Regions from separate parts of the Rhodococcus sp. 077-4 genome, predicted to be linked through region 1. Evidence: riboswitches for the same ligand, from Rfam matches in the RefSeq annotation. Region 1 holds a riboswitch; each other region holds the start of a gene.
The links. Region 1 has a riboswitch for thiamine pyrophosphate ahead of ACNEOT_RS24520 (TenA family protein). Riboswitches for the same ligand answer to the same signal wherever they lie in the genome.
Positions count from the first base shown of each region.

Region 2: linked by a shared signal. The riboswitch ahead of thiO (glycine oxidase ThiO) and the one ahead of ACNEOT_RS24520 (TenA family protein) in region 1 are both predicted to bind thiamine pyrophosphate.
Region 3: linked by a shared signal. The riboswitch ahead of ACNEOT_RS01015 (3-oxoacyl-ACP reductase) and the one ahead of ACNEOT_RS24520 (TenA family protein) in region 1 are both predicted to bind thiamine pyrophosphate.

Region 1 is NZ_JAJPWC010000008.1:3,818-14,266, forward strand. Features, by position in the region: gene ACNEOT_RS24495 (FMN-dependent NADH-azoreductase) at 1-288, shown strand, start outside; gene ACNEOT_RS24500 (LCP family protein) at 309-1,604, shown strand; gene ACNEOT_RS24505 (ABC transporter ATP-binding protein) at 1,617-2,363, opposite strand; gene ACNEOT_RS24510 (ABC transporter permease) at 2,356-3,192, opposite strand; gene ACNEOT_RS24515 (ABC transporter substrate-binding protein) at 3,170-4,183, opposite strand; gene ACNEOT_RS24520 (TenA family protein) at 4,180-4,902, opposite strand; TPP riboswitch at 4,896-4,995, opposite strand; gene ACNEOT_RS24525 (sugar porter family MFS transporter) at 5,059-6,456, opposite strand; gene ACNEOT_RS24530 (hypothetical protein) at 6,574-7,218, opposite strand; gene ACNEOT_RS24535 (carboxylesterase/lipase family protein) at 7,317-8,879, shown strand; gene ACNEOT_RS24540 (ATP-dependent DNA ligase) at 9,017-10,449, shown strand, end outside.
Region 2 is NZ_JAJPWC010000001.1:1,348,271-1,358,719, reverse strand. Features, by position in the region: gene ACNEOT_RS06640 (M20/M25/M40 family metallo-hydrolase) at 1-1,147, opposite strand, end outside; gene ACNEOT_RS06635 (ABC transporter permease) at 1,174-1,944, opposite strand; gene ACNEOT_RS06630 (ABC transporter ATP-binding protein) at 1,944-2,897, opposite strand; gene ACNEOT_RS06625 (thiazole synthase) at 3,129-3,914, opposite strand; gene thiS (sulfur carrier protein ThiS) at 3,919-4,134, opposite strand; gene thiO (glycine oxidase ThiO) at 4,131-5,210, opposite strand; TPP riboswitch at 5,179-5,290, opposite strand; gene thiE (thiamine phosphate synthase) at 5,326-6,018, shown strand; gene ACNEOT_RS06605 (NUDIX hydrolase) at 6,015-6,851, opposite strand; gene ACNEOT_RS06600 (hypothetical protein) at 6,938-8,242, shown strand; gene ACNEOT_RS06595 (glutamate ABC transporter substrate-binding protein) at 8,242-9,210, shown strand; gene ACNEOT_RS06590 (tetratricopeptide repeat protein) at 9,221-10,449, shown strand, end outside.
Region 3 is NZ_JAJPWC010000001.1:202,666-213,114, forward strand. Features, by position in the region: gene ACNEOT_RS00970 (AAA family ATPase) at 1-697, opposite strand, end outside; gene ACNEOT_RS00975 (2-isopropylmalate synthase) at 927-1,403, shown strand; gene ACNEOT_RS00980 (hypothetical protein) at 1,542-2,057, opposite strand; gene ACNEOT_RS00985 (metal-dependent hydrolase) at 2,205-3,104, shown strand; gene ACNEOT_RS00990 (PDR/VanB family oxidoreductase) at 3,101-4,207, shown strand; gene ACNEOT_RS00995 (alpha/beta fold hydrolase) at 4,220-5,143, shown strand; gene ACNEOT_RS01000 (quinone oxidoreductase family protein) at 5,119-6,054, opposite strand; gene ACNEOT_RS01005 (TetR/AcrR family transcriptional regulator) at 6,142-6,729, shown strand; gene ACNEOT_RS01010 (LLM class flavin-dependent oxidoreductase) at 6,723-7,991, opposite strand; gene ACNEOT_RS01015 (3-oxoacyl-ACP reductase) at 7,993-8,754, opposite strand; TPP riboswitch at 8,804-8,896, opposite strand; gene ACNEOT_RS01020 (hypothetical protein) at 9,003-9,317, shown strand; gene ACNEOT_RS01025 (alpha-amylase family glycosyl hydrolase) at 9,307-10,449, opposite strand, start outside.

The DNA of each region.
Region 1 (10,449 bases):
GACACCGCACCCCTCGTCGGCAAGCCCGCGGTCGTGGTGACCAGTCGGGGCAACGATTACAGCCCTGGTTCCGACGGCGCGTCCGCCGACCACGCCACGGCGCAGTTGCGGCAGGTTCTCGGAGTCGCACTAGGAATGGATGTCCATTTCGTTCCGGTCGACCTGACGCTCGCGGGGCGGGTGCCCGCGCTCGAACCGCTTGTTCCGCAGTCCCGAGCCAGTCTGAGGACTGCGCTGACGGCCGTCGATGATCTCGCTCTGAAATTGGGCGGAGCATTGCCCAGGTAGGTGCCGAGTAGCCTGGCGAGGTGCTCCAGAACGGCCCAGACGACCACATCACCCGCGGTGCTCGCGGATCGGGTCGACATCGCATCGAGACGTCCTCGCGTGAGCACGATCTTGCGCTTCGGGTCGGCCGAGTCGTCATCGCCATTGCTGCGGTCGCGTCGGTCGCGGTGAGTGGAATCGGCTTCGCGGTGTACCGCGAAGCCACCACGGGATTGACCACCTCCGATGCCCTCGACGGAATCGCGAACAACGATCCGAGTGGCAACGGCGAAGACACCAACATCCTGCTGATCGGACTCGACAGCCGAAAGGACATGGACGGGAACGACCTGCCCGCGGAGTTCGTCACCGACACTTTGCACGCGGGCGACAGTGATGTCGGAGGCTACAACACCAATACTCTTCTGCTGGTTCATCTTCCGGCAGGCGGCGGCCGCGCGACGGCACTCTCGATTCCCCGCGACGACTACGTCGAGGTCCCCGGATACGGCAAGCGCAAGATCAAGGAAGCGTATGGACTGGCCAAAGCAGACGCAGACACTCAGTTGCTCGACGCGGGTGTCTCGGATGCGTCCGAGCGGGAGCGAAGAGCACGTGAGGCGGGTCGACGCGCGACGTTGACCGCGGTTCGTGATTTGCTCGACGTGCCGATCGACCACTTCGCCGAAGTGAATCTACTCGGCTTCTACGACGTGGCGACGGCGGTCGGGCCGATCCAGGTATGCCTGAACAACCCTGTCCACGACAATTACTCGGGTGCCGACTTTCCGGCGGGTGCCCAGGAACTGAGCGCATCGCAGGCGCTGTCCTTCGTACGGCAACGGCACGGTCTCGACAACGGCGATCTGGACCGAACCAAACGCCAGCAGGCATTCGTGGCCGGTGTGATGGCCAAGCTCAGCTCGTCGGGTGTCCTTGCGAACATCGGTGAATTGCGGGCGTTGATCGCGGGCACGAAGAACGACATCGTGATCGACGCATCTCTGGATCCGATGAGGCTCGCCAACGGAGCCGGAGCCGTCCTGCAGGGCAACATCGACTTCTACACCTTGCCGATCACCGGTTACGAGACGGTGGACGGCCAGGACGTCAACCTCGTCGACGTCGACGCCATCAGAGCAGAAACCGCGCGGTTGATCGGCAACCCACCACCACCACCACCACCACTGTCGCCGCCGATCACAGAGGCGCCAGGAGTGATGACGGCGACCGCATCGCCCCCGCTCGAGGTCGCCACACCGGACGTGACCGGGGATCTGCCTATTGCCCCCGACGAGGGTGTGCACAGCGACGGCGGAATCCCCTGCGTCGATTGAGCGTCGGGTCGGTCAGAGCGTCGACGTGATCGACAGAACGTCCATCAACTGTTTTTCGATCGCCGCGAACTGCGGCGTCGTCACGATCTCGAGCCGGCGTGGGCGGGGCAGCGTCACTTCCACCTGCCGTCGGACGTGTGCGGGCCTGGGGGAGAGGACGATCACGCGATCGGACAGATAGACCGCCTCGCGGATGTCGTGGGTGATCATCAGCATCGTCCACCGAAACTCCGACCAAACCTGCTGCAACCACGTCTGCATCTCACTGCGAGTCAGCGAATCCAGCGCCCCGAACGGCTCGTCGAGTAGAACTACCGACCGGCCCTGCACAACGGTGCGCAGGAGCGCCGCACGCTGGCGCATGCCTCCGGAGAGCTCGAACGGCCTGGCGGACTCGTATCCGTCGAGGCCGAACACGGGGAACAATTCGCGTGCCCGCGCGCGCGCCTCTTTCTTCGCGACACCCTGCACCTCGAGTCCGAGGGTGGTGTTGTCCAGTACGGAACGCCAAGGAAACAGCAGATCCTTCTGCGGCATGTAGGCGCACGGCGGGACTCGTACAGAGCCGGAATCGGGTGTGTCGAGACCGGCCAACATATTGAACACCGTGCTCTTGCCGGAACCGCTGGGGCCGATGATCGATACGAACTCACCGGAGCGCACTCCGAACGAAACGCCGTCCAGCACAGGGTTGCCGTTGAACGACTTCGTCAGGTCGCGGACGTCGATGCAGGTGTCGGCGGTACTCGAGTCAGACATGCAGACCTGCCGAACCGTGGCGTGCCCAGGGAGCCACGAGCCGCTCCACCACGAAGGTGGAAACGAACAGGAGCACACTGATCACCGCCGTGACGACAACCGCCGCGAGTACGAGATCGGTACGGAACGAGTTCTTCTGCTGGCTCATGTAGATGCCGAGACCCGCAGTGGCCCCGGCATATTCGGCAAAGAGCGCACCGACGACGGCGTAGGTGATCCCGATTCGCAACGATGTGAAGAACCTGGGCAGCGCCGACGGTAGCCGCACGTACGTGAACTGTTGCCATCTCGAGGCACCCATGCTGGCCAGTAGAGATCGCGCGTCTCGGTCGGCGGCAGCGAATCCCTCGACGAGCCCTATGGCCATCGGGAAGAACGTGGCCAGGGCGATCACCAGGATCTTGGGCAGCAGGCCGAATCCGAACCAGATGATCAACAGGGGCGCGATCGCAATGATCGGAAGAGTCTGCGACACGACGAAGAGGGGAACGAACGCACGCCGCAGCCATGGCGAGAAATCCACGGCGATGGCCAGCAACCACGCCAGAGCCAGGGAGACGGCGAAGCCTACGAGGGTCACCTGCAGGGTCGCCGCGGCGTTCTCGGCAATCGCATCGCGCTGCGCCCAACCCTGGACGACCACGCGGGCGGGGGACGGCAGCACCTGCGGCCGGATGCCGCTGACCTCGACGTAGACCTGCCAGGCGGCGATCAGCAGAACGACGACGGTGAGCGCAGGCCACGCCCACCGCAGCGAGGCTCGGATACCGTTGAACGAGTAAGTGCCTCGGTCAGCGGTAACCGGCTCATCGATCGCCGAGGTAGTCATTGGTGAAGTAGGTCGACCAGTCCGGCTCTGCGGTGAGTGGCGCACCGTCTTGATCGGCCAGCACGCCGCTGTCGTAGAGGAATTTCGAGTACGCGGTCCACTTGTCGAGACTCTGCCGTCCGACCTCGCCAGTGGAGTCCTTCATGTAGTTCGCCGCAAGCATCTGCTGGCTCTCGAAGACGAGCGATTCGTCGGTGAAGGTTCCCGGATTGGCGTCGATCAGATCCTGTGCAGCTTTGTCGGGATCGTCGGCGGCGAGCTGGTAGCCGCGCTGGAGTGCTTGCACGAACTTCTTCGCCTCGTCCGGGTGCGCCGCGAGCCAGGGTTCGTTTCCGCTGATCGTGAGGGCATAGGCGTCGGGGAACCCGTAGTCGGTGTAATCGAAGTACTTCATGGGAGTTCCGCTGTGTTCGGCCTCGATGCCCTCCCATGCGAAGTAGGAGACGGTGAAGTCGGCGGTACCGGAATAGACTGCCTCGTACGCCGAGGTGCCGAGCACTACCGTCTCGTATTCACCTGTGCCGCCGTCGTTTTGGATTACCTTTCTGATACCGGCCTGCTCGCCCGACTCGCCGAAGCCGGCGTAGACCTTGCCGTCCAATGCTTTGGGGCTCGGAATGTCGGCACGATCGGCGCGAACTCCGATGCCCGTCGCCCAGTGCTGCAGCGGCGCGAGAACCGAGACCGTTTGTGCGCCTGCCGAGGTGGCGAAAACCCCCGAGCTCTGGGTGCTGATTCCGAACTCTGCGTTACCTGCATCGACGAGGGTGTCGGCCGCCGTGTTGTTGTACGGCAGGATCTCCACGTTCAGGCCCGCATCGGCGAAGTAACCCTCCTGTAGCGCGACGTAGAGGCCGGTGTGATTGGTATTCGGCGTCCAGTCGAGCGCGAACCGAATGGTGTCGGAGTCCGTCGAGTCGGAGCATCCCGCCAGTCCGGTGGTGGCAACGACGGCGGCCGCCAACGCCGCGAAGATTCGAGTGGTTCTCATGCGAACACCGCACTCTCGGCCAGGGGCCATGGGGTGGGATGTAAAGCACTGTCCCAGAACATCAATTCGTATCTCGATGCCACGACGAAGGCGTCGATCATCTGCTCGCGCTGCAGCGCAGTCGCGGCGGCTGCGGCGTCGTCGACGAAATTCTTCGCAGCGTCGACGATGGCGTGGAATTCGGGTGCGTCGTACGTGGCCACCCACTGTGCATACGGGTGGTCGGGATCCCGATCGAGAACCGCCTTCGCAGCGCGGGCGAGAGAGCGTCCGATATCGGCATAAATCCAGAAACACGGTAGAACTGCCGCTGCCGCAACTGGATACGGTTCGGTCGCCGCCGTCGCAGTCAGATAGGACGTGTACCCGAGGCATTCCGGTGAGGGCTCGGGCGTCCGGGTCGACGGCGGGAGCGCTCCACCGGTGAGCATCGCCTCGTGCGAGGCGGCTTCGTCCATGGCGCTTGCCGCTGCGCTCGCCCAGAATGCCCCGGTAACAGGGTTCGGTGCGTGCGCAGCCAGCAACGACAGCGACTTGACGTATCCGCAGAGGTAGAGCGAGTCCTGTTCGAGGTACCGACGGAACGTATCGAGTGGAAGCGTCCCTGCCCCGAGTAGTTGCAGAAATTCCAGATCGTCGATTGCGCGTCGAATGTCCTCGGAGGCATTCCACAGACGATCGGTGAAGCGGACCGGGTCCGCAGATACAACAGGCGTCATCGCCTTGACATCCCTTCGTCAGTATTACCTGCATCAGGTTCGGCGGGTTTGATCTCAGCATCCGCATCGGCGGACACACCCCGTGTCAGAACGAAAGCGACAGTAACACCGGTCACTCGGTGTCGCTGCTGCCGCCCCTGGATCTGCGGTCCGGCATCACCCCAGCATGTCTTCGAGTTCCATGCCCTTGGTCTCCGTGATCTTGGCTTTGACGAAGAAGAACGAGAGCGCCGCGAACAGGGCAAAGCCTGCGTAGATCACCCACAGCCCCACAGAGGATGTCAGCGGTGGGAATGCAAGCGTGACAGCGAAATTCGCCATCCAATTGGCAGCGGTGCCGATACCGAGCGCCATGGCTCGCATGCGGTTGGGAAACATCTCACCGAGCATGACCCACATGATCGGACCCCAGGTGGAGGCGAAGAAAATGACGAACAGATTGGCACCGACCAAGGCGATCGCGCCCCATGGAGCCGGCAACGTCACGTCGTCGCCGCTGCCGATCGCTTGCGAGAACGCCACCGACGCCATGACGAGCCCGCCGAACATGCCGATCGAGCCCGCCATCAGTAGCTTGCGCCTGCCGATTCGGTCGACGAACAGGATTGCCACGAACGTCATGACCACGTTGATCACTGCGGTGATGACCGACGTCGTGAACGACTGATCCTCGCTGAAACCGACCGAACGCCACAGCGTCGTCGAGTAGTAGAAGATCGCGTTGATGCCGACCAGCTGTTGCAGCACGGCCATCGTGATGCCTACCCAGACGATGGGCTGCAGGCCGAACTTCGGCCCCCGAATATCCGCGAACGACGATCGCGACTCCTTGCGCAGTGTCAGTCGGATCTCGTGCACCCGCTCGTCGGGGTGCAGCTCGCCGGTGATGTCGGCGAGGACTCTGGCTGCTTCTTCGTCGAGGTGCTGACCCACCAGGTAACGCGGGGATTCTGGGATCAACGTGGCCAGTAGCCCGTAGACCAGGGCGGGCAATACGCCGACCAGGAACATCCAGCGCCATGCCTCGACGCCGAACCACAGGTCGTTGGATGCCCCGTCCGCGGCACCGGCGAGAAGTGCGTCGGACAGCAGCGCGGCGAAGATACCGATGGTGATGGCCAATTGCTGCAGGGAAGCCAGGGCCCCGCGCCACTTGGCCGGTGCGATCTCGGCGATGTAGGCCGGTGCGATCACCGAGGCGATGCCGATACCGAGTCCGCCGAGCACTCGCCAGAGCATGAGATCGGGGACACTGAACGCAAACCCCGAACCCACCGAGGAGATGGTGAACAGGGCCGAGCCGAGCACCATGACTTTCTTGCGTCCCCAACGGTCGGCGAGGCTACCGGCGAACCAGGCCCCTACTGCGCATCCGATCAACGCAATGGCGACCACGAAGCCGGTGGTGAAAGAGCCGAGGAGAAAGTGATCTTCGATCGAGTCGACCGCTCCGTTGATGACCGAGCTGTCGAAGCCGAACAGGAATCCACCCACAGCTGCGGCGATGCTGACACCGATGACCTTTGCTGTGTGACGGTCCGAGGTCTGATTCATGAGTGATGCACCTTCCGGCCGCGCGCATGGGCGTCGGCCGCTGGGAGACCGTACGGCAGGAATTGTCGTACCGTCCCAGCACATTACGCCTGGTAGTTTGCCGCGCGAACGACGCCGTCAGCGAAGGTCGAAACTCTCGTCCGAGACGGTGAAACCATGACCGACCTGATCGGTGCACGTGACCCCCGTCTGCTCGTCGACGCTGCACCGAAGACCGTTGGTGGAGCCGCTTCCGGGGACGGTCAGCACCTCGCCGTACGGCAGAGCCGCTGCTGGACCGTCGAAACGGTGGAACTTGGGGTCGCCCAGGCTCTCGAACTTCGCGGGGGACCCGGCGATCAGCTGAACCGCATTGGGTTTCACCGCCGTTCCCGACGCCCCACTGCCGGGAACCTCGGGTGCCGAATCCGGCAGTGATCCGTGGCAGCCGGCGATCGAGGATTGGAGGACGGCGATACCGCACTCGAATTTTCCACTCGGACTCGAGAAGTAGTACCAGCCGGGTGCCTTGCCTGCGTAATCCTGCGGTTTCGCTTGTGCTGCAGCAGGACTGGTCGGTGATGCTGTGGTGGTGGACGGGGCCGTCGTCATCGAGGGCGATGAGGTGCTCGGCGCGGCAGATGTCGCCGATTCGGCCGTCGTGATCGGAGTGGGTCGGTCGGTGATGACGGTCGCCATCGGTGCGTCGCCTCCGCCCGATCCGCAGGCAGTGAGCAGGCCAGTCCCGAGGACCAACGCTGCGGTCCATCCGATTCTCTTCATCGTCGATTCCTTCACTCGAGGTCGACGACACCGCACGAGACGGCACCGACGCTGTGGATGATGTTGGTACGTTGGGCAACGACCGAACGGGAGGTTCGATGGACGCTGCATCCGATTCCACGGTGTGCGTGAGTACGCCGTACGGAGATGTCCTCGGTTATCCGGTCGACGCCGACGCGTCGCCGATCGTGGCCTGGAGGGGCATTCCCTACGCGACGCCTCCCGTCGGCGAATTGCGGTTCCGTGCACCGCGGCCGCTGCGGCCGTGGTCCGGGGTACTCGACGGTCTCGAGTTCGGCGCCATGGCTCCGCAGGGGCGCGACAGTCCGGTGCCGATCGATCCGTCGTTGTCGATCTCCGAGGACTGTCTCTCGCTCAATGTCTGGGCTCCTCGGCCCGACGGGGAGCCGCGTCCGGTGATGGTCTGGATCCACGGCGGTGCGTACTCGCTCGGATCGTCTGCTCAGCGGGTCTACGACGGGCGCAATCTCAGCGAGAACGGCGACATGGTGGTGGTCACCGTCAATTTTCGTCTCGGTGCATTCGGGTTCCTCGACCTCTCGTCGTTCTCGACCGACGAGCACACCTTCGAAACGAATCTCGGCCTCCGAGATCAGATCGCGGCTCTGGAGTGGGTACGCGAGTGCATTTCCGCGTTCGGCGGTGATCCGAACCAGGTCACCCTGTTCGGCGAATCCTCGGGGGGCGCTTCGGTCACCACATTGATGACGTCCCCGAAGGCCGAGGGTCTGTTTCAACGTGCGATCGTGCAGAGTGCCCCTGCGACGTCGGTGTACGGCCCTGAGCGCGGTGCCGCGGTGGCCGCGAGATTCCTGGAGTTGGTGGGGGTCGACCCGGCGGACATCGGTGAACTGTTCGAGATGCACTTCACCAGGCTGGTCACCGCGGGCGATACGCTCTGCTACGAGATTCCGACGACAGTGCCTGGAACCCTTGGCCTTTCGCCGGTCGTCGACGGAGACATCGTCCCGCGTTACCCCGTCGCGGCTTTTCAGAAGGGACTTTCGCACAGGATCCCGCTGATCATCGGTACCAATCACGACGAGCCCTCGATCTTCCGATTCATGAAGTCGCCGTTGATGCCGATCACGTCGGACACCGTCTCGGAGATGTTCCGCGCCATCGCGCACGATCACGCCGATCTTCCTGCCTACCGTGTTGCCGAGATCATGGCGGCGTACCCGGACCGTGACAAACCTGCTGGGGCGCAGGCTATTTCGCGCGACGCGGGCTTCCTCATGCCGAGCCTGTGGATCGCTGACGGGCACAGCAGGCATTCGCCGACGTGGATGTACCGATTCGATCACGCGACACCGATGCTCAAGGCTGCGCGGGTGGGAGCCGGACACGCAACCGAACTGCCGTATGTTTTCGGCAATTTCGGCACCCTGAGCCGCGATCCCACCTTCTGGCTGGGTGGCCGCAAGCCGGCCATGGCGGTGTCGGCGCGGATGCAGAGACGCTGGCTCGCGTTCGCTCGATACGGCGTCCCCGCCGCGTTGGATGCGTCCAAGCACTGGGCTCCGTACACCGAGAAGGCACGCTGGACACTGGTGATCGACACGTCCGACACTCTCGTCGACGATCCCGACGGCGACATGCGCGCTGCGTGGGGCGACCGCGTTCTCGGATTCAGCTGACACGTCGGTCATGCGTTCTGTCGCACGGACGTGGCTGACATGAATCGAACGTAACAGCAGGAACACCGGCCGCTGGAGTCACAGCGGTAACAATTGGATGTCAGCGCTCTGTCGGTGGGGGCGGTTATGTTCGACGGGTGTTGATGTCCAGGATCGTCGAAACGTCCCGTGCCGTGGCAGCGACGCGTTCGCGCAAGGTCAAGATCGAGCTGATCGGTACGTTGCTCGCCGAGGCGGAGGCCGGTGACATCGAGCCTGCTGTCTCGTGGTTGTCGGGGGAGTTGCCGCAGGGGCGGATAGGCGTCGGTTGGCGCACTCTCGCTGATCTCGACGTCGCGTCCGCTGCGGACTCGACGCTCACGGTTGCCGCGGTGGACGAGGCCATTTCTGCGGTTGCGTCGACGTCGGGCGCGGGTTCGGCTGCGCGTCGAGTAGCTCTGTTGAGCGATTTGTTCTCGCGGAGTACCACCGAGGAACGTCAGTTCCTGATCAGGCTGGTCACCGGTGAACTGCGTCAGGGCGCTCTCGAAGGAATCATGGTCGACGCCGTTGCCGCGGCCACGAACCTACCGCAGGCACCAGTGCGTCGAGCATTCATGCTGTCGGGCAGCTTGCCCGCCACAGCCATTGCTGCCATGACCGGTGGCGTCGAAGCTCTGGATGCATTCCGCCTCGAAGTGGGACGCCCGGTGCGGCCGATGCTGGCCTCGCCCGCGGACTCGCTTCGCGGTGCGTGGGAACAACTGTCCGGTGATGTGACGGTCGAATACAAGCTCGACGGTGCCCGAATTCAGGTGCATCGCTACGGAACCGAGGTGAGCATCTACACGCGGACACTGCGTGAGATCACTGCGAGCGTTCCCGAGTTGGTGGAGCTGGTGCTCGCGCTGCCGTGCAATTCGGTGGTCCTCGACGGGGAGACGCTCGCACTCGAAGACAGTGGACGTCCGCGGCCGTTCCAGGAAACGATGAGTCGCTTCGGTGCCGAGAGCGCGCACGAACTGCTGCTGCAGCCCTATTTCTTCGACTGCCTGCATCTCGACGGCGTCGACCTGCTCGATGCGCCGCTCGAGCAGCGGCTGGCCGCACTCGACCGGGTGGCACCAGGGCACCGAATCCCCAGCGCCGTGCGCCCGGACGCGGACGGAGCCGCAGCCCATTTCGATGCCGCGCTCGACGCCGGGCACGAGGGGGTCATGCTCAAAGCCCTCGGTGCCCCGTACGCCGCAGGCCGCCGCGGAAAGAGCTGGCAGAAGGTCAAACCCGAGCACACCCTCGACCTGGTCGTCCTCGGAGCAGAGTGGGGATACGGCCGCCGCACCGGCTACCTCTCCAACCTTCACCTGGGCGCTCGCGATCCCGACGGCGGTGAGCCGATCATGGTCGGCAAGACGTTCAAAGGCCTGACCGACGTTCTGCTGCAGTGGCAGACCGAAGAATTCCCGAAACACGAACGAGAGCGCGACGAGCACACCGTCTACTTGCGTCCCGAATTGATCGTCGAAATCGAACTCGACGGCGTGCAGGTCAGCCCGCGCTACCCGGGTGGAGTGGCCCTGCGCTTCGCGCG
Region 2 (10,449 bases), on a different contig from region 1:
CGACACCATCGGCGGCAAGTCGCTCGACGAAGGTGCGCTCGATGGCGTCGGATCCGGCCGGTCCTGCAGGCTCACCCACCTTGTCGGAATCGTCTCCGTCGTAGGCGAGGTACCCGGCGTTGTGCGAGCCGATCATGTCGAAGTTCAAGTACAGCGCGATGTTTCGCTTGTCCTCGTCGGAGAGGCCCTCGACGTATTTGGTGGAGCCCACGAGCCCGCTCTCCTCTGCGCCCCAGAAGGCGAAGCGCACCGCGTTGGTCACCTCGGGGGCACTACCCATCTGCAGTGCGGTTTCGAGTACTGCCGCCGTACCGGTTCCGTTGTCGTTGATGCCGGGGCCCTCGGGGACGCTGTCGAGGTGCGCGCCGGTGACCACCACGTTCTCGGTGGATCCGGTGGTGGTCTGCGCAATGATGTTGCGGCTCTTGGTCTTGTCGGTCTCGGTGACGAGCGTGAGCGTCACCTCGGGTGCGGCCAGCACGGCTGCGCCGTCCTCCTGGCTCACTCCGCCGGTCGGTATCTTCGCGGTCTCGGGGTCGCCGAGTGTCCCCGAATCCAGCGGTCCCGGCTCGTTGTTGACGATGATCGCTGCCGCCGCACCCAGTTCTGCTGCGACGGTCTGTTTCACACCGAACGGGCACACTCCGCGTGGCACGACGGCGACGGCCCCGGCCAGATCGAGACCGGCGTAATCGGTTGCCTCGCAACCGTCTGCATTTGCGGGAGCACCGACGACGCGTGCGGTGATGCCCTCGGCGGTGGTGGTCGGCGAATAGCTGAGCGCGAAGACCGGAATCTCGGTGCCGCCCGATTTCAGGATCTGCGTCTGCGCATCGAAGGTCTCGAACTCGAACTCCGGGGTGGTCACCTCGAATCCAGCCGATTCGAGTTGCGAGACAACGTAATCGACACTCGCGTCGTATCCGGCGGTGCCGGCCGCGCGGTTTCCGTCGTGTGCGGCGGCAATGGCTTCCAGTTCCTCGAGGTGTCCTACCAAAGCGTCCTCGGTGACGGCTTCGGACAGGCCGGGCCCGTCGGGTGTCGCGAAAACTCTGGCCGGTTCCTCGTCCCCTGTACCAGAGGTGGACGAGCAACCGGCCAGAATCAAGACGGTGACGGCGCTACCTGCAAGCAAGGATTTCCGCATAGCGGACACCCTACCGGCGAGCGGCGTCAGGCGTCCCGACGATTGACGACGAACACTGCTGCGCCGAAGATCACCGCTGTGAACGCGACGAAGTAGATCAGACTGCCGATCGGACCCCAGTGGAAGTCGATTCCGCCATCGGAGCCGAGGAAGTGATTGGCATTCAGGAACGGCAGGAACGCCTGGATCTTCGCCCCGACGTTCGGAATGAGGCCGACCAGGTTCTCGATCAGCAGCGGCCACAGCAGCAGGATCGCGATCGCACCGGCCGACTGTCGAACGAGAGCGCCGACGCCGATCGCGAGAACGACCTGAACGAATGCCAGGATGGCCGTGCCGTACAGGACGCGCCACGTACCGTCCACGTCGAATCCGAGCAATACGCCCGCCTGCTCGCCTGCCAGACCCTTGGCGATGACGAGCCCGACCACCGCGAGCGCGAACGACAGGATTGCACCGTAAACGCCCACCAGCAGTGCCTTGGCTCCCAGAACCGATCCCCTGTTGGTCACCGCCTGGAACGTGGTGCGAATGATGCCGAACCGGTATTCGCTGGTCACGGTCAACGCGGCCAGGATCATCAGCACCATGGCACCGAACGTGCCGACTCCGACCCCGACGACATCGGCGGCGGTCGTGGGTGGAATGCCCTCGGGCGCGTCGAGGCTCAGGGCCGACTTCGCAGCCCAACCCAGAATGGCCGCGAACCCGAGACCGAGCACCACGATGATCGCGCTGCACCACCACGGTGATTTGGTCGAGGTGAATTTGATTCTCTCTGCTGCCAAGACGCCCATCAGAGTGCACCGCCCATCGCTTGCTGAGAATTGGTTTCTTCGCCGTGGTACTGCACTGTGTCTCCGGTCAGTTTCATGAATGCTTCCTCGAGCGAACCTCGCTGAGAGGCCAACTCGTGCAGTGTGATTCCGGCACGGCCTGCGATGTCGCCGATTGCGTCGGTGCTCGAGTTCAGCACAACCAGCGAGGGCTGCAGTTCGTCGGTCCTGTCCGGCTCACGCACGGTGAGACCGGCTGTGGTCAGGGCCTTGCGGAGGCCGTCGAGCTGCGGGCTGCGTACTCGCACCGAGGCTTCGGATGCGTGGTCGATGAATTCCTGCACCGTGGAATCGGAGATCAGCTTGCCGCGTCCGATGACGATGAGATGCTCTGCTGTCTGCGCCATCTCGGAGAGCAGGTGGCTCGAGACCAGAACGGTTCGACCCTCGGCTGCCAGCCGCTGCATGAACTTTCGAATCCAGACGATGCCTTCCGGGTCGAGGCCGTTGACCGGCTCGTCGAACAGCAACACCTTCGGGTCGCCGAGCAACGCGCCTGCAAGGCCGAGCCGCTGCGACATACCGAGCGAGAATCCGCCGGCATTCTTCTTCGCGACATCGCTGAGGCCGACCAGCCGCAGCACCTCGTCGACGCGCGACTTCGGGATGCCGTTGGAGGCGGCCATCCACTCGAGGTGCGCACGCGCAGAACGGTTGGGATGCACCCACTTGGCGTCGAGCAGAGCGCCGACGGTACGCAGTGGTTGCTTCAGTTCGCTGTAGCTCTTGCCCTCGATGGTCGCCGTTCCCGAGGTGGGACGGTCGAGACCGAGGATCATCCGCATCGTGGTGGACTTGCCTGCGCCGTTGGGGCCGAGGAAGCCGGTCACGATGCCGGGTTTGATGGTGAAGGTGAGGTTGTCGACCGCCGTCACCGCGCCGTATTGCTTGGTCAGTCCTGTCACTTCGATCATGGGACAACTGTCCCCGATCGACACCCGTCAGCACATCGACCCACAGTCGCGACAAGCATCATCCTTTCGGATGACACACACCCTGAGACAGCAGGCGGCATCGGCGGCCTGCGGTTGCAAACGCGCGCGCGTTCGTCAGGTGCGCACGGATTCGCCCTCGTATCCGCCACTGATCCGCGCGCGTTCAGCACATGCGCGCGCGTTTGCGTGCTGCGCCGCCGACGCAGCCACTCACATGGGCGAGCTGGCCTGCGCCCAGAATCGCTTCGGGATTCGGCCCGCATGTCGGGCCTGGTATCCCGCCTCCACCGCATTCCGCATCGCCGACGCCATCAGCGCGGGATCTTTCGCGCGGGTCACTGCGGTCGCGAGCAGCACTGCGTCGCAGCCGAGTTCCATCGCGAGAGTGGCGTCGCTGGCCGTGCCGATGCCCGCGTCGAGGATCACCGGCACCGACGCGGCGTCGACGATCATCTCGATGTTGTGGGGGTTGGCGATGCCCAGGCCGGTGCCGATGGGTGAGCCGAGCGGCATGACGGCCACGCAGCCGATGTCCTCGAGACGCTTGGCCAATACCGGGTCGTCGGTGGTGTACGGCAGCACCTGGAAGCCGTCGTCCACGAGTTGCTCTGCAGCCTTGACCAGTTCGATGGCGTCGGGCAGCAGGGTTCGCTCGTCGGCGATCACTTCGAGTTTCACCCAGTCGGTCTCGAGTGCCTCACGGCCGAGTTGCGCGGTGAGAACTGCCTCGGCCGCGCCACGGCAGCCCGCGGTGTTCGGCAACGGGGCGATGTTCAAGCGTCGCAGCAGATCCAGCACACCCGTCCCACCGGCGGCGTCGACGCGACGCATCGCGACGGTGGTCAGTTCGGTTCCGGATGCGACGAGTGCGTCCTCGAGTACCGCAAGATTCGCCGCTCCCCCGGTGCCGGTGATGAGCCGGGAGGTGAAGGTGCGGCCGGCGATCGTCAGGCCAGGAGTGGAGCCTGCGGAACGACCAGTACTTTCAGCCGTCATGCTCTCAACCACCTTGAACGGCCGTGAGAACGTCGATGGTCCAACCTTTTTCGACTCCGGTGGTGTTCCATCGGCTCTTGGGCAGCACCGCGCCGTCGACGGCGACGGCGATGCCCTTCTCCGGCATGCCCAGGAACTCGAGCAGTTGCTGCATGGTCATGTCCTCGGTGAGCAGGTGGTCTTCACCGTTGACGGTGATTCCGATCGCGACCTGTGTCATGGTGTCCTTTCGATCTGCGAGAATCTCTGAGGTGCAGCCGCTTTCGCCTCGGTCAGGGTGTCGCCGGAAACCAGCGCGGCGACCGCGTCGGCGGTGATGGGGGCCAGCAGAATCCCGTTGCGGCCGTGACCGGTCGCGACAATCACCGTCGGAGACAGCCTGCCGATCAGGGGTAGTCCGTCCGGGCTCATCGGCCGCAGTCCGGCAGCGGTCTCGTGGAGTTCGTATTCGCCGATGCTCGGCATGAGCCGTTCGGCGTCGGCTATCAGGTCTCGTACCCCGGCGACGGTGACTTGGGTGTCGTGGCCGGATTCGTATTGTGTTGCGCCGACGACCAATCCGTCGCCGCGCGGTACCAGGTAGATCGCACGTCCGTGCACGGTTCCTCGGACGGTGCGGTGTGGCGGTGGCGCTGCGCTCGGCCGCCTGCGCAGCCTGAGGATCTCGCCCTTGACCGGCCGGACCGGAAGAGATGGCCACAGCGCGGCCGACTGCGCACCGGCAGCCAGAACCACCTGGTCGGCGTCGGGGATGGTGTCGACCGACTCCGTGGAGAACTCCACTCCCGCGTCGAGACACGCCTGCTCGAGCGCGGCAACCAGTGCTCGATTGTCGACGGACAGTTCGGTCGGAGCGAGCAGTCCGAGCCGAATGTTCTGCGCCAGAGCAGGTTCGAGCTCGCGTAGCTGCGCTCGTCCCAGAATCTCGAGCTCGTGGCCCTGTTCGCCTACCCATTCGGCGATCGTTCGCAGATCGGCGGCATCGGCGGAGTCGAGGGCCACTGTCACCGATCCGGTCGCGGAGAACACCGAGGGACCGGGGAGGCGTCGGGCAAATTCCGGCCAGCGCGCCAACGACGCAGCACCCAGATGCAGCAATTCGTGTTCGCCAGGCCAGCCCTCGGACAGCGGAGCCAACATCCCGCCGGCAACCCAGGATGCGCCCTTTCCCAGAGCCGGGTCGTGAAGGACGACCCGGTGACCGTCGTCGGCCAGGCGCAGCGCCGTCGACAACCCGATGACGCCTCCGCCGATCACAACGATGTGCACGCGATTCCTCACTCCCTGCGCCCGCATGATCGGGTTCAGGTATTGACGGTAAGGGCGGCGAACCCACTCTCAGCCCCACGAACCCTGGGACTCCCGCGATCAATCTTCGTTTTACGGCCTCCATGAGAATACAGTTCGTTTCGTGCATCCATCTCAGACCGCCCGCAACCAGAGTCCCCGTGAGCGTCTTGCGTCCGCTCGCCTGTACCTGTGTACCGATGCCAGGCGCGACAAGGGCGACCTCGCGCAGTTCGCCGAGGCCGCGTTGTCCGGTGGCGTCGACATCATTCAGCTGCGCGACAAGAACTCCGCCGGTGAGCGTGAGTTCGGTCCCCTCGAAGCCAAGGACGAGCTCGCCGCGCTGGCGGTCCTGCTCGCTGCGACCAAGCGGCACGGTGCACTGCTGGCGGTCAACGATCGCGCGGATCTGGCGTTGGCCTCGGGTGCCGACGTACTGCATCTGGGTCAGGGCGATCTACCGGTGCACTACGCACGACAGATTCTGGGCCCGGACGTGGTGATCGGGCGGTCGACGCAGAATCGCGCACAGTCCTCGCTCGCCGCGATCGAGGACGGCGTCGACTACTTCGCCGTCGGGCCGGTGTGGCCGACGCCCACCAAGCCCAATCGAACTGCGGCGGGACTCGAGTCTCTGCGGGCCACTGCGGACGCGCTCCCGGAACGGCCGTGGTTCGCCATCGGCGGCGTCGACGCGACCAATGTGGATCAGGTTCGGGCGGCCGGTGCCGATCGCATCGTGGTGGTCCGAGCAATCACCGAGGCCAGGGACCCGCAGGCTGCGGCTCGCGAGTTGGTGCAGGCGCTGCAGGCCTAGAGCCAACCCAGTACTGCGGACGGCGTCAGGACCTGCACCGATTCCGGCAACCGGTCACGTAGTCCGCGGTCGGCCGTGACGAGCGCAGTCAGATCGCCGTCGAGATTGGCCTGGTCGGCGAGGGTGTCGTCGCCACTGCCGTCGGCGACGATGACCGGGATGCGCGGATCGTCCACCTGCGCGTCACGGGCCTGGCCTTCGAGCACGGCCTCGATGCGCGTGAGCCAGCCGTACTGGCCGCTGGGCAGTTCGACGGTGCGCGGCAGCGTCTGAGCGAGCGAGGTCAGCAAGGCAGCGGTGGATCCGGCGCGGTCCTTCCACCAGCTGTTCGGCCGCGAGCCCAGCACATTGGCGGTGTCGAGCAGCACCCGCAGCGGAACTGTGCGCAGCGACGGCCAGCTGGACGCGAACCCGGGGTGCAGTGGGAGTTCGGCGACGATCGATTCCGGTACCCAGCGCAGTTCGGTGCTCTCACCGTTGGGCACGGTGGCCAACGGATGATCGGTATCGGCGATGACGGTGGTGTACGACCAGCCGCTCTCGACGCTCGCGGTGACACGCTCGCTGCGCACACACAGTTGTTCGGCCGCGATTCCGGCTTCCTCGTGTGCTTCGCGAACGGCCGCGTGCGCGGTGCTCTCATGGGAATCACGGGCTCCGCCGGGTAATGCCCACGTTCCGCCCTGGTGGCTCCACAGCGCGCGATGCTGCAACAGCACCATCGGTTCGCGTGCGTCGGACGGGGCACGCAGCAGCAGTCCCGCGGCACCGTGCTTTCCCCAGTGCCGAGTGCCGTCCTCGCCGATCACCCAGCCGTCCCCGTCACCACGCATGCTCACCAGCCTAGGTGAATCATCTGCCGGTAGTCAGTGAGCTGTAGTGGCTGCAGTACGGTCCGCCTGCTTATATGCTCGGGAGCGTGATCGCGGCCGGCATTACCCCCTCCGCTGCCGTCCCCCCGACAACGGCTACGCACGTCGGTGCCACTGCAGGCAAGCCACCGGTTCGATACACGATGCGCTCGACGCCTGCGCGATTGGTCGCGATGGGAACGGCTCTGGTGGTGTTGGCCTTGACGGTCGGCAATCTCGCATCGACGGCCGTGACCGAACGGGTCGACACTCTGGGCACCCTGCTGGTGCGGACCGAGCCGTTCGCCAACTCGGCACAGAATCTGTACGGGGCACTGTCGGTGGCCGATGCGGCTGCGGCGACGGCATTCATCGCCGGCGGACTCGAGCCGCCCGAGGTACGCGAGCGATACTCGCAGGCGCTCGGGGAGGCATCGTCGGAGTTGATCGCGGCCTCGGCCGGAGTGACCGAGAACGACGCGGCCACCAGCGCAGTGCTGACTCAGATCGCCGCCGGGCTGCCGGTGTACAGCGGTCTGGTCGAGACGGCGCGAGCCAACAATCGCAGCGGAAATCCGGTGGGCGCGGCGTATCTCGGTGAGGCGTCGACGATGATGCAGACCAGTTTGCTGCCGCTGGCCGAGAAGCTGTACACCGAGCAGGCGTCGCGTGTGTCGGCCGATCAGGAGCGCTTCACCAGTCCCCCACTGTTCGCGATCGGCTCGCTGGTGTTCCTGTTGCTGATGACCGGTGCGGCGCAGTGGTACCTGTCACGGACTACGCGTCGGACGTTGAACGTCGGAATCCTTTCTGCCACAGTCGCTGTCGCCGGACTTCTCGGTTGGATGCTGGTGGTGGGACTGATCTCCTCGATCGCCACCGATCACGCGATCGACCGTGGAGTGTCTCCGCTGAAGTCCTACACGACGGGTTTCATCCTCGCGCAGCAGGCCAGAGCAGACGAGACACTCGATCTCGCCCGCCGCGGCGGCAGCCAGGACTACGGACAGTCGTTCGACGCCAACGTCTCTCGACTGACGGAGATGTTCCAGGGCGACGCGGCGGTGATCGATGCTCTGAGCACGTGGTCCACCTCGCACTCGCGGATCGATTCCGCGCTCGAGGTCGGCGATTTCAACGGCGCGGTCGCCATCGCCACCGGGACCGGCGAATCCGATTCGGCCGCAGCGTTCACCGCACTGGACAGCGTCCTGGTCGACGGAATCGAGAATGCCCGACGCGAATTGCGGTCCAACATCGATCGCTCGGTGTGGGTGTTGTCGGGGTTGTCCAACGGTGCGTACGTACTCACCGTCGTCGCCTCGGTGGCCTTCGGCGTCGGGTTGTTCCCGAGGTTGCGTGAGTACCTGTGATGCGCCTGCTGGCTGTCGGCATCATGGTCACCGCCCTGTTGGTCGGGTGCGCTCCGCCGGACAACTCTGCGCCGCTGATGGATACGACGTTCACCGAGCCGCCGCTGCCGGACGGCGCATCCGTCGCCGCTCGGCCCACCGAGAGTCCCGCAGACGACGAGTGCGCCCGCCCCACCGCCAGCCTGCGGCCGCTCGCGACGGGCCCCGGCGCTCCGCCGGTGCCGCAGCCGACCATCGATGCTCTGCGCGCCAAAGGCCGCCTGATTGTCGGATTGGACACGGGCAGCAACCTTTTCAGCTTCCGTGATCCGATGACCGGCCAGCTGGTGGGGTTCGATGTCGACATCGCCCGGGAAGTCTCACGCGACCTGTTCGGCGACCCCAACCGGTTGGACTTTCGCATCCTCACCTCGGCGCAGCGGCTCGAGGCCCTGCAGGATTCGTCGGTGGACATGGTGGTGAAGACCATGACCATCACGTGCGCTCGGCGCCAGGACGTCCAGTTCTCCACCGTGTACTTCCAAGCGCAGCACCGGGTTCTGGTGGTACAGGGTTCGGGCATCCGCGGAATCGAGGACCTCGCGGGCAAGCGGGTGTGCGCCGTGGAGGGCACCACGTCGCTGCGACGCATTCAGCGTGTGCAGCCCGCCGCGACCGTGGTGACGGTGCCGATGTGGTCGGATTGTCTCGTGGTGCTCCAACAACGGCAGGTCGACGCCGTGAGCACGGACGACGCCATTCTCGCCGGTCTCGCTGCGCAGGATCCGTACCTCGAGATCGTCGGTGAGAGCCTGAGCCCGGAACCGTACGGCGTGGGAATCAACAAGAACAACGAGGATCTGGTGCGGTTCGTCAACGGGACGTTGGCGCGCATCCGCTCCGACGGAACGTGGAATCGCATCTACAACCGCTGGTTGACGGTGCTCGGTCCCACCCCCGGTCCGCCCAGCGCGTCGTACAGCGATTAGGGACCCCGACATGGACGACGACGAACAGCAAGCCACAGCCCCGGCGCAGCGAACGCAGGCGGTCTCTCGAACCGACACCAGCGAACGCACTGCGGCCGTGTCGAGAGCACCAGCGGCGACCGACGGCGTCGAACGCACCCAGGCGGTCTCGCGGTCGCCGATCGACGGCCGCACCGCGAAATCCACTGCGGCACAGAATGCTTCCACCCGATCCAAGACGGGTCGGTCGAGATCGGGTCGGTCGCGCAGCACCGGCATTCGGCGGCGACTCGGCGGCGGTCTGGTGGAGGTCCCACGGGTGGAGCCGGTCGATCCGGCCACCGCGGTGATGTCGGATCCGACGGTGCCGCAACACAAGCGGTTCTGTTGGAAGTGCAACGCCAAGGTGGGCCGCAACGAGCCCGGCGAGCCCGACATCTCGGTGGGCGTGTGCCCGCACTGCGGTGCGACGTTCGACTTCACTCCGTTGCTGGAGCCGGGCGACCGTGTGGTCGGCCAGTACGACGTGCAGGGCTGCATCGCGCACGGCGGACTCGGCTGGATCTACCTCGCCATCGACCGCAACGTCAGCGACCGCTGGGTGGTACTCAAGGGACTGCTGCATTTCGGTGACGAAGAGGCCCATGCCGTCGCCGTCGCCGAACGTCAGTTCCTCGCCGAGGTCGCACATCCCGGCGTGGTGAAGATCTACAACTTCGTCGAACAGCCCCGAAAGGACGGATCGACCGTCGGCTTCATCGTCATGGAGTACGTCGGCGGTCGTTCGTTGCGCGACATCCTCACCGCCTGCGGAGACGGTGCCCGCCTGCCGGTCGAGCAGGCGCTCGCCTACGTCCTCGAAGTTCTTCCGGCACTGGGCTATCTGCATTCGATCGGTCTGGTCTACAACGATCTCAAGCCGGAGAACATCATGATCTCCGACGACCAGATCAAGCTCATCGACCTCGGCGCGGTCGCGGGCATCGAGGACTACGGCTACCTGTACGGCACGGTGGGCTACCAGGCACCGGAGATCGTGAAGACGGGGCCGACGGTGGCGTCGGACATCTTCACGGTGGGGCGCACGCTCGCAGTACTGACGCTGGACATGCCTTCGAAGAACGGAAAGTATCTCGACGGGCTGCCCTCGGCCGAGGATTCGGATGTGCTGCAGCAGTTTCCGTCGCTGCATCGACTGCTGCTGCGCGCCACTCACGAGGACCCCACTCGGCGCTTCCGGTCCGCGGACGAGTTCGCCGG
Region 3 (10,449 bases), on a different contig from region 1:
GGTAGCTGAACAGGCGCTCGGAGTAGCTCTTGGACGCCGACAGCACGGCGGGTAGGTGCGGCAAGCCGGCCCCGACGATGATCAGCGGCGCGGTGTCCTGGCTCAGTTCGTGACAGGCCGCGCACAGTGCGGAGATGTCGGCAGGTCCCAGGTCCTGCATCTCGTCGATGAAGATGGCGATGCCCACGCCCACGTCACCCGCCAGCGCGGAGGCGTCGAGCAGCAGTTCCACCAGGTCGATCTCGATGTCACCGGAATCGGCGCGGCCGGTCTTCGCGGGAACGTCGATGCCGGGTTGCCACCGCTCCCGCATGCCCTTGTCGGCAGTCGAGCGCAGGGCGAAGGCCTTGAGAACGCCGAGGAACTCGTCGACGCGTTCGGGGTCGCGATGCGAGGCCGCAATTCCGCGGACCGCCATGTGCAGCGCCGACGACAGGGGTCGACGCAATTCCTGGTCGGGGCGGGCCTCGATCTTCCCGGTTCCCCACCCACGGGCGATCGCTGCGGATCGGAGGTGGTTGAGGAGCACCGTCTTGCCGACGCCCCGCAGCCCGGTGAGAACGACGCTGCGTTCCGGCCGGCCGCGGGTGATGCGTTCGAGCACGACGTCGAACGCGTCGAGCTGCTTCTTTCGACCTGCGAGCTCGGGTGGGCGCTGGCCGGCGCCGGGAGCGTAAGGGTTACGCACGGGGTCCATGGGGCCAAAGTTACAGCGATTCGTGCGATATATGCGGACATCTAGTTCGTGTCCTAGAGATCTGTATTCACTCGATACTTGCGCCGGCGTCCAGGTCGCGGCTAGGTTGCTCGTTGTGAAGCGCATTCTCGTAGTACGCCGCCGTAGCGGGGTCTGATTCGGACCGACCCCTCGCTGCGGGTCTTCGTACTGCCTCGGTCCTCCCTTCACATTCGGAAGACCACTCCTGATGAATGCACTTGCTTCCACTTTCGCCACCGATCCATTTCACGGCCGTTTCGGCTGCACTCTCCCGCGCACGATGCGCGACGAGACCCCCGACTCCACGTGGCACCACATGACGTGGACGGCCTTCACCGAGCGCTTCTCACCGACCACCGGGCCACTACGGCTCGGGTCGTGGACCGGGACGAAGACCAACGGAGGAAGGATCGAATTCGATGCCACCTTCGGTATCGGTGACACGATCATCGCTTGCGCCGCAACAACATACGGGCCGATCGAGGCGTTGACGTCGATGCTCTACGACGCCGGATTCCGCATCGAGATCCTCTCGTTCCACCAGCAGATCATCGGCGACGAGACCGCCACCTTCATCCTGGGTGAGCACGATGGTCGCCGCGAATGGTCGATGGCCATCGAGCCCGACGCCACCCTGTCGGCCGTGCGAGCCGTCATCGGCGGGGCGAACATTCTGCATCGGTAGCGGGATCGACGTCGAGTTCGCAGTTGTGCTGCTCACAACGCCCATATCGTCTGCACAACTGCGAACTCGACGCTGGGGACCCGCCGGTAGCACTTTCTTCGCCTCTCTAGCGCTGACGCAAGAGAGGCGAAGATCTCGCTAGGGCATCTCCACTGTTTGTGCGCGGTGGATTTCCGCCAACGCACTGCGCAGGTAGGTTTCGGCGCGGCCCCGACGGACCGCAAGTAGGTCTGCCACCACCAGCAACGCATGCGCCGGCCGTGGCTTCGAGCGAGATTGCTCCTCCACATCGGCAACGCCCAACGCTCCGGTGAGCACCTCGACGAACCCGGCGATGTCCAGATTCGGCAGCCAATCTGCGCCTCGCACGGTTCGGCCGAGCACCTCCTGGACGTTCTCGCCGGTCAATCCATCGCTATGTACCTCTTCGAGCAACGTGCGTACCATTTCGGCATGCACGTGACCGGCCTGCGCCGCGTCCGAGCGGCCCAGCAGTTCGACGGCGTCGTCGAACGCGATCGGATTCCGCGCCGCAACTGCGGCGAGGGCAGCGTTCGTGGCATCGGCGATCCGCCGTATCTCGGCGGGCCATTCGGCAGGCCAGGCGACGGGGACGCTGCTCGGGGGAACAGCCGCTGGGGAGGGGTCGGTCATCGTAGAAGTCTCTCATTGCTCCACTGTCGTTCCGCAGGCTTCACTCCCGGCGACGCCGACGCAGTTCCTTTTACATGTAACTGATGTTTATACTAAAGCGCGCACTGTGGCATCGGCCACACAGCGGATGTTGAGGAGGTGGACTCGATGAACGAACGGAACACCGTCGCGTCGGATCCCGGTGAAGTGATGCTGCAGGCCAGGAACGTGAAGTTCGACTGGACCGACCTGCCGATGCATTGGGTGCCAGGCGATCCGTACACCACGCACGTCCTGAACGTGCTGCATCTGCTGCTGCCCGCCGGTGAGCACTGGTTCGTCGACACGTTCAAAGAAGCACTGCCCTACATCGACGACGAGAAGCTCCGCGACGACGTCATCGGCTTCATCGGCCAGGAGGCCGTCCACGCCGAGGCGCACACCGGCGTACTGGTGCACCTCGAGGCCAAGGGCCTCGACCCCAAGCCCTTCACCGACCAGATGGAATGGGCCTTCGGCAAGGTGCTCGGATCCGATTCCGTGACGAGCCTGCGATCCAAGAACAACCTGGTCGAGCGCCTGGCTCTGATCGCTGCCATCGAGCACGTGACCGCGTTCCTCGGCGACTGGGTACTCAACGCCGACGGTCTCGATCGTGCAGGCATCCACCCCACCATGCTCGATCTGCTGCGCTGGCACGGTGCCGAAGAGGTCGAGCACCGCTCGGTCGCGTACGACACGCTCCGATACTTCGACAAGCGCGAGGTACGTCGGCTGCGCACCTTCGTAGTTGTCGTGCCCCTGATGGCGTACATCTGGATGCGCGGGATCATCTTCCTGATGAAGAACGACCCGGAGCTGGCGACCGCACCGAAGTCCGTACGCAAGCCTCGCTCGGCGCTGTGGAGGAAGTCCGTGAAACGCGGCACCCTTCCCGCACTGTCGCACGTCGCTCGCAGCATGTCGCGGTACCTCAAGAAGTCGTACCACCCGAGCCAGGAAGGCTCTACCGCCCAGGCTGTCCGGTACCTCGCGTCCTCGCCTGCCGCGCAGGCTGCGGCACGGTGAAACTCACCTCACGACGCGTCCCGCGGTTCCTCCCCAAGGATGCGCCGCCGGATCTGCGCGGACGCGGGCGACCCGACCGCTCGATGCAGGTGCTCGGCACGTTCCTCAACGGGTACATGCATGCCGCTGCCAGTGCGGAGTACAACGATGCCGTCGCAGGCCACAATCCCGATTCCGCAATGAAATTGGTCGTCACCGAGCGCGAGATCATCGCCGAGGACGACAACGTCGCTGCCCTCACCCTGGCGTCGCCGACGGGGGATCAGCTGCCCATCTGGCATCCCGGTTGCCATCTGGATCTGCACCTACCCTCGGGGCGTCGTCGGCAGTATTCACTGTGCGGCAACCCGTCCGATCGCAGTTCCTATCGCATCGCGGTGCGCCGAATCCCCGACGGCGCAGGCGGTTCCATCGAGATGCACGGGCTGGAGCCGGGCACCGAGGTGACCGTCCGCGGTCCCCGCAACGGTTTCCCTTTCGTCGGCGAGGGCAGTGCGCTGTTCATCGCAGGTGGCATCGGCATCACCCCCATCATCGCGATGGTTCGGGCCGCACGGATTATCGGCATGGACTGGCACTTCGTGTATTGCGGTCGATCCCGCGAGACGATGCCATTCCTGGACGAGATCGAGAGCTGGGAATCCGACCGCGTGTTCATCCGCACCGACGACGTGCACGGCTACCCCGCCGAGGGTGAGCTGCTCGCGCGCGCGAGCGCGGGAGGTGCCGTCTATTGCTGCGGCCCCACCCCCATGCTCGACGCCGTCCGCCGTGACTTTCGCCAGTGCCGCGCTACCGCATTGCATTTCGAGCGCTTCGGACCGCCGCCCATTCTCGACGGCACACCGTTCGAGGTGCAGCTGATCAGCACCGGTGCCGTGCTCGACGTCGCCGCCGACGCATCCGTGCTCACTGCGGTCAGGACCCAGAAGCCCAACGTCGCGTACTCGTGCCAGCAGGGGTTCTGTGGCACCTGCAAGGTTCGGGTGCTGTCCGGTGAGCCCGAGCACCTCGAGACCCGGCTGACTCCCGAGGAGCAGCGCGATCACATGCTCATCTGCGTCTCCCGTGCACGCAGCGCACGTCTCGTCCTCGATCTATAGAACGGAAAACTGTTGAGCAGCAAAGCGGTTCGTACGACGGTCGTCAACGAGGGAATCCGGTTGGCGGTATTCGAGAGCGGCAACCCCGACGGCGACCCCATCGTCCTCGTCCACGGGTGGCCGGATACCCACGAGCTGTGGAGCCACATCGTGCCGCAGCTGGAGGACCACTTTCGGGTGATCAGCTACGACTCCCGCGGTGCCGGCGAGAGCTCGATTCCCGCCGAGCAGTCGGCGTACAAGCTGGCGCGGTTGGCCTCGGACTTCTACGCGGTCGCCGACGCCGTCAGCCCCGACGCTCCGGTCCATGTGCTCGCCCACGACTGGGGCGCAGTCGAGGTGTGGGAGGCCGCCGCGCAACCGCAGGCGAAGGATCGAATCCGTTCCTACACTTCGATTTCGGGACCCAACCTCGACCATCTCGGCAAGTGGTCTCAGTCGCGCCTACGTCGCCCGACCCTGGCAGGCATCAAACAGGTGCTCGCCCAGACGCGGGCCTCGTGGTACACCGTCACCTTCCACATCCCGGGCTTGTCGACCCTGCGGATCAAGCGACAGTTCGCCAAGGGCTGGCCGGCATTCCTCCAGGAATTCTCGGGAGTGGACCCGAAGCTCGTCACCCAGAACCCCACGCTGTGGTCGGACGCAACCAACGGCACAAATCTGTACCGGGCCAACATCATTCCGCTGCTGACCAATCCGCGGGATCGGTACATCGACATCCCGGTGCACCTCATCGTCAACACTGAGGACGTCGCGGTGCGCCCGTACCACTACGACGACACCGGCAAGTGGGTGAAGGACCTGACGCGCAACGACATTCCAGCCGGACATTGGTCGCCGATCTCACATGCCGATGACATCGCCCGATTGACAAGAGAATTCATCGACTCGCTGGACGCGAGGCACACTCAGGGAACCAGTACCAGCTTGTGACGGGTGCGCGGGGCTCGCTCCCACGCATCCGCCACCTCGGCCAGCGGTACGGTCTCGTACTGCACGGCGATCTCGCCGGCTGCAGCCCATTCGGTCAGCGTGCGATACGACTGCTGCACTGCGCCGGGCCCGTAGTGGATCGGCATGAAGCCCTGAACGCTTGCGCCGAGCGATCGCATCAATTGCGCCGGCACGGTCATTTCCGCTCCGGCCCGATCACCGATCTGCACCAGGCGAACGAGCCGATTTCCGGCCTGCAGCGCCGCCAGAGCCACTGTGCCCCATGTGTAGTCGATGATGACGTCCGCGCCGGAGGAGGCCTGTCGGATCGCGTCGCGCAACTCGTCGACGCTTCTGTCACCGATGGCGACCGTCGCCGTGGCACCGAGCTCGCGAGTGGATTCGAGCGCGGCCTCGTCGCGCCCGACGACGGTGACCGATCCCGCGCCGAGTAGGCGGGCAGCCTGAACGGCGAGGCGACCGACCACTCCAGTCCCACCGAGGATCACGACGTTCTCTCCGGCGACGAGTCTGCCGCCGTGCGTGAGAGGCATCAGCGCGGCAAGTCCGGCATTGCCGAGGGTTGCCGCCGCCGCGAAGTCCAGTCCATCGGGTAGTTCGATGAGCAAGCCCGTCGGCACCAGCGCCTGCTCGGCCATCGAACCGTACGGCGAGACGGGTAGGGAGAAATAGACGCGGCGGCCATCCGCAGCCGTACCTGCGCCTTCGATACCGCTCACTGTCGGCAAGTTCTTGGGGCTGAGGTAATGCGCTCCCGATGCGATGGCGATATCGACGGCATTGAGCGTCGCGGCCGCAACGTCGATCACCTCCAGACCTTCGGCCGGGACCGGGCTCTCGTGGTCGGTGTACCTCGGCACCCCGAATTCGGACAGAACTGCTGCTCGCATGGCCACTCCTTCGACGAATACATATTCACTGAATCGTTATTCAGTGTGTATCGTGACAGTACAGGTGTCAACAGGGAAGGAGCGTCGATGCCCAACGCGACGCGGGCCCAGCAGGCCGAGCAGACCCGAATCGAGCTGGAGAACGCAGCGCGCGTCGTCTTCGCCCGTTCCGGCTACCTCAACACCAAGATCGTCGACATCACGCGACAAGCGGGCCGTGCGGCTGGCTCGTTCTACAACCACTACGCAGGCAAGGACGAACTGCTCTTGGCGCTCGCCGAGCAGATCGGGGAGGACGCTGACGTCATTGTCGCCACACAGGATCCGACGGCTCGCGAACGCCCCACGATGCGTCCTCACGTGGAGGTGTTCTGGCAGTTGCTCACTCGGCATCGAGTGGTGATCGACGCCCTCCGCGACGCCGCGCTGGTGAGTCCCGATTTCGCGGAGCGAGTACAACGATTCACGCAGGTTCAATTCGAGCCGTGGGTCTCCCGACTCACCGCCTTCGAGAAGGCGGGGGTCGAGCTACCTGCATCCCCTGCCACCACCGCGATGCTGATAGGCGGTGCGGCGGAGAACTTCGCCCGGCTGTGGCAGGGCCCTTCCGACGATGGCCTCGACGCTCTGGTTGCATTCGTCGATCGGGGAGTCTTCGGGCCGGCCACTCAGTGAGCCAGGTGCCCGCGGAGCGTCGACTCGGTGTAGTCTGTGCGAAAGATGCTGCGCTGCTGCAGGATCGGGACCACGTGGTCCACGAAGTCCGCGAGAGAATCGGGGTAACGCGGACACATCAGGTTGAAGCCGTCGGCACCGCGCCCGATCCACGACTGCATCTCGTCGGCGATGGACTCCGGTGTTCCGATCATGGTGGCGTGCCCGCCGCCCGCAGAGAGGGTACCGAGCAGCGCCCGCACAGTGGGTTCGTCCTTCTCCACGATGCGCAGGATCGTCTCGTATCGGCCCTGCGGTCCGGTGAACTCCGCCGCCGGGGGTAAAGGCGGCACCGGAGCGTCGAGTTCCCAAGCGGCGCAGTCCTGCCCGGTGAAGGTAGACAGCATGGCCAGCGACTGCTCGGTGGGCAGCAGTGCATCGAGCTCGGACTTCTTTCGGCGGGCTTCCTCCATGGTCGAGCCGACGTAGGTCACCAGGCCTGGCATGATGCCCACCGCGGCGCTCTCGCGACCAGCATGATCGATTCTGGATTTCACGTCCTCGTAATAGCGCTGCGCTGCAACGAGATCGTAGGCAACCGCGTAGATCGCCTCCGCGTACTTCGCCGCGAGATCACGACCCGGACCCGACGCCCCGGCCTGAAACAGAACGGGCCTGCCCTGCGGTGACCGCGGTACCGTCAACGGCCCGTCCACGCGAAAGTGTGTGCCGTCGTGGTCGATCGAATGCACCTTCGCCGGGTCTGCGTAGTTGCCGCCGCGATCGAGTGTCAACGCGTCGGCGTCCCACGAATCCCACAGTGCCAGAGCCGTATCGACGAACTCCTCGGCACGCGCATAACGCTCGTCACGAGCCGGGATGGAGTCCATCCCGTGATTGCGTGCTTCGGCGTCGAACATGGAGGTGACGACGTTCCAGCCGGCCCGGCCACCACTGATGTGATCGAGGGACGCCAGCATGCGGGCGGCGTGGAACGGGGTGTAGAACGTCGACGACACCGTGGTGACCAGACCTATGTGCGTCGTGGCCCTGGCCATGGCCGACAACGCTGTGATCGGCTCGAGGAACCAGTTGCCTGCCCCGGCGGGGTCGCGTACCGAGTGTCCGTCGGCGAAGAACACCGCATCGAACTTCCCTCGTTCGGCTAGTTGCGCGAGTTCCTCGTAGTACGAGATGTTGCCCAGGTCCTCGACGCGTGAATCGGGATGACGCCACGCCGCGCTGTGGTGGCCGCAACCGTAGAGAAAAGCGTTGAGGTGCATGTCAGTCCTTGACCAGGCCGCCGTCGACGACGAGGTTCTGGCCGGTCACCGACCGTGCCCACGGAGAGGCGAAGAACAACAGCGCGTCGGCGAATTCCTCGGGGGTGGTGACGCGTTGCAGCGGGGTCGAGGCTGCGATGAAGTCGAACACCTCGGGCGGGGTCGCGGCACTGGCATCGGTGGTGCGCAGCAGTCCGCCCGAGACCATGTTGACGGTGATGTTGTCTGCGCCCAGGTCGGCGGAGAGGGTGCGTGTCAACGAGAGCAGTGCGGCCTTGGACGCCGTGTAATCGTGGTACGGCACCACCGGATTCTGGAACAAGTTGGTGCCCACGTTGATGATGCGACCGAATCCTGCCTCGCGCATTCCCGGCAAGGCCGCCTGGGTGGTGAGCAACGCTGCTCGGACGCTGCCGCGCAGCTGTGCGTCGAACCGATCCCAGGTGATGGTGTCTGCTTTGGGCCGCGCATCTCCGTCGAACGAGAAGTCCGCCAGCGCGTTGTTGACGACGGTGGTGATCGGGGTGCCGAAATGTGTTCGTGCGGTGTCGAACAGCCCGGCTACGTCACCCTCGTCGGTCACGTCGCCCTGCACCGCAATCGCGTTGTCACCGAGCCTGGCGGCCAGCGCCTCCGCAGCATCACGGCTGTTGCGGTAGTCGATCACCACGCGTGCGCCTTGACCGGAGAAGGCAGCGGCGATCGCTGCTCCCAGTCCGCGTCCTCCGCCGGTGACCAACACTGTCTGCTCGTCGAATCTCATACGCCTCGCCTCTCGTTCGAGGTCGGGACCGTCGCGAGGGACAGGAAATACCGAAACGTCACGACATTCCCTTCGCTGGTCCTAACCAGAGCAGGTTCGACGGGTGTGTTCTCAGCCCTGTCGGGCACCCCGTGTCGCGGTCGACTGTACCGATCACTTCCGAGACCGGGGTTGCATTGCCGTCGCTACCGCTCTCTAGGGCGAGCGGTAGATTCCCGAATACGATCATGACGAGTTACTGTGCCGAGATGACCGAACGCGTCTACCTGGAGTATCGCTTCGACGAGAACGTCATCTTCGTTCTCGACCACCGCATCGTCGAGGTCTTCGACGCTGCGGTGACCGTTGCCTCCGGCGGTCGATGCCGCTGGCACGTAGACCATCTCGGAGTCGACGCGAAGCCCAAGCGAGGCGGCACCAAGGTCGTCGTGGGTCTACGTACACCCGATGGCGGTATTCACTACAACGGCGACCGAGTGAACCTCACCGTGACCGACGAGCAGCTACCTCACCTGATGGCATTCTTCGACCGCGCGAAGGCAGCCCGAGCTCTCAGCCGATGACGGCCCAGCCGTGCGACGGAACGCTCAGCCGCCCGCCGTTCAGGTATGCCTCACCGGCCAATACTTCGCTGCCCTCGACCGGATAGTCGATGGCATCGTCGCCGAGGTTGAGCGCGACCGTCAACGAGTTGCCGTCCGCGTGTGCGCGGTAGAGCAGCGCGGTGTTGGTGAGCTCGAGAGTCTCGGTGCGCGCGGAATACAACCACGGGTTGCGACGCCGTAACCCGATCAGCTCCTGGTGAATTCGGAAAACCGGCCAGCCGTACGGCGCGAGGTCGTCGGAGGTGTCGGGGTACTCGGGCCGCACCTCGTCGTCGCCGCCGACGCGATCCTCTTTGACGCCGCGGAAAGCCTGCTCGTCGCCGTAGTAGATCATCGGCATACCGCCCACGGTGAACAGAACCACCAACGCGTGCACCAGATGTCGCTCGTCCTCGATGACGCTGGCGATGCGATTGACGTCATGATTACCGACGAAGGTGGCGGGCACGAACGCGTCGAGCCAGCCGTTGTGCCGCTCGAGCGCGTGGGAGAGCTCGAAGAAATTCTGCTCGCTCAGACCACTCCAGATTGCCTTCCACAGTTCGTACTGGGTCACCGAGTCCAGTGTGGAGGCCGAGACGATTCGGTCGTAGTCGCCGTGAATGACCTCGCCCAGAAAGTATGCGTCCGGGTGCTTTTCGCGAACCTTCGGCAGCACTGCCGACCAGAAGCGTGGCGACACCGCATAGGCCGCGTCGAGCCTCCAGGCGTCGACGCCTCGTTCGAGCCAATGCGAGAGCACATCCACGACGTACTGCTGCACATGCGCACTCTCGTGGTCGAGCGCGACGAGTTCGTCATGCCCTTCGAAGTTGCGGTGTGTCGGCTTCTCGCCGGAGAAGTCGAGGTGGAACCATCCTGCGGCCTCGGAGTTCGGGCCTTCGTCCAGGGCCTGCCGGAACTTCGGAAAGCTCTGTGCCACATGGTTGAAGACACCGTCGAACATGATCTTCAGGCCGCGGGAGTGCGCGGCGGCGATCAGCGCATCGATGTCCTCGTCGGTGCCGAGCCTGCCGTCGACGTGGAAGTAGTCGACCGTGTCGTAGCCGTGCTTCTCGGACTCGAAGATCGGCCCGAGGGCGATGCCCGA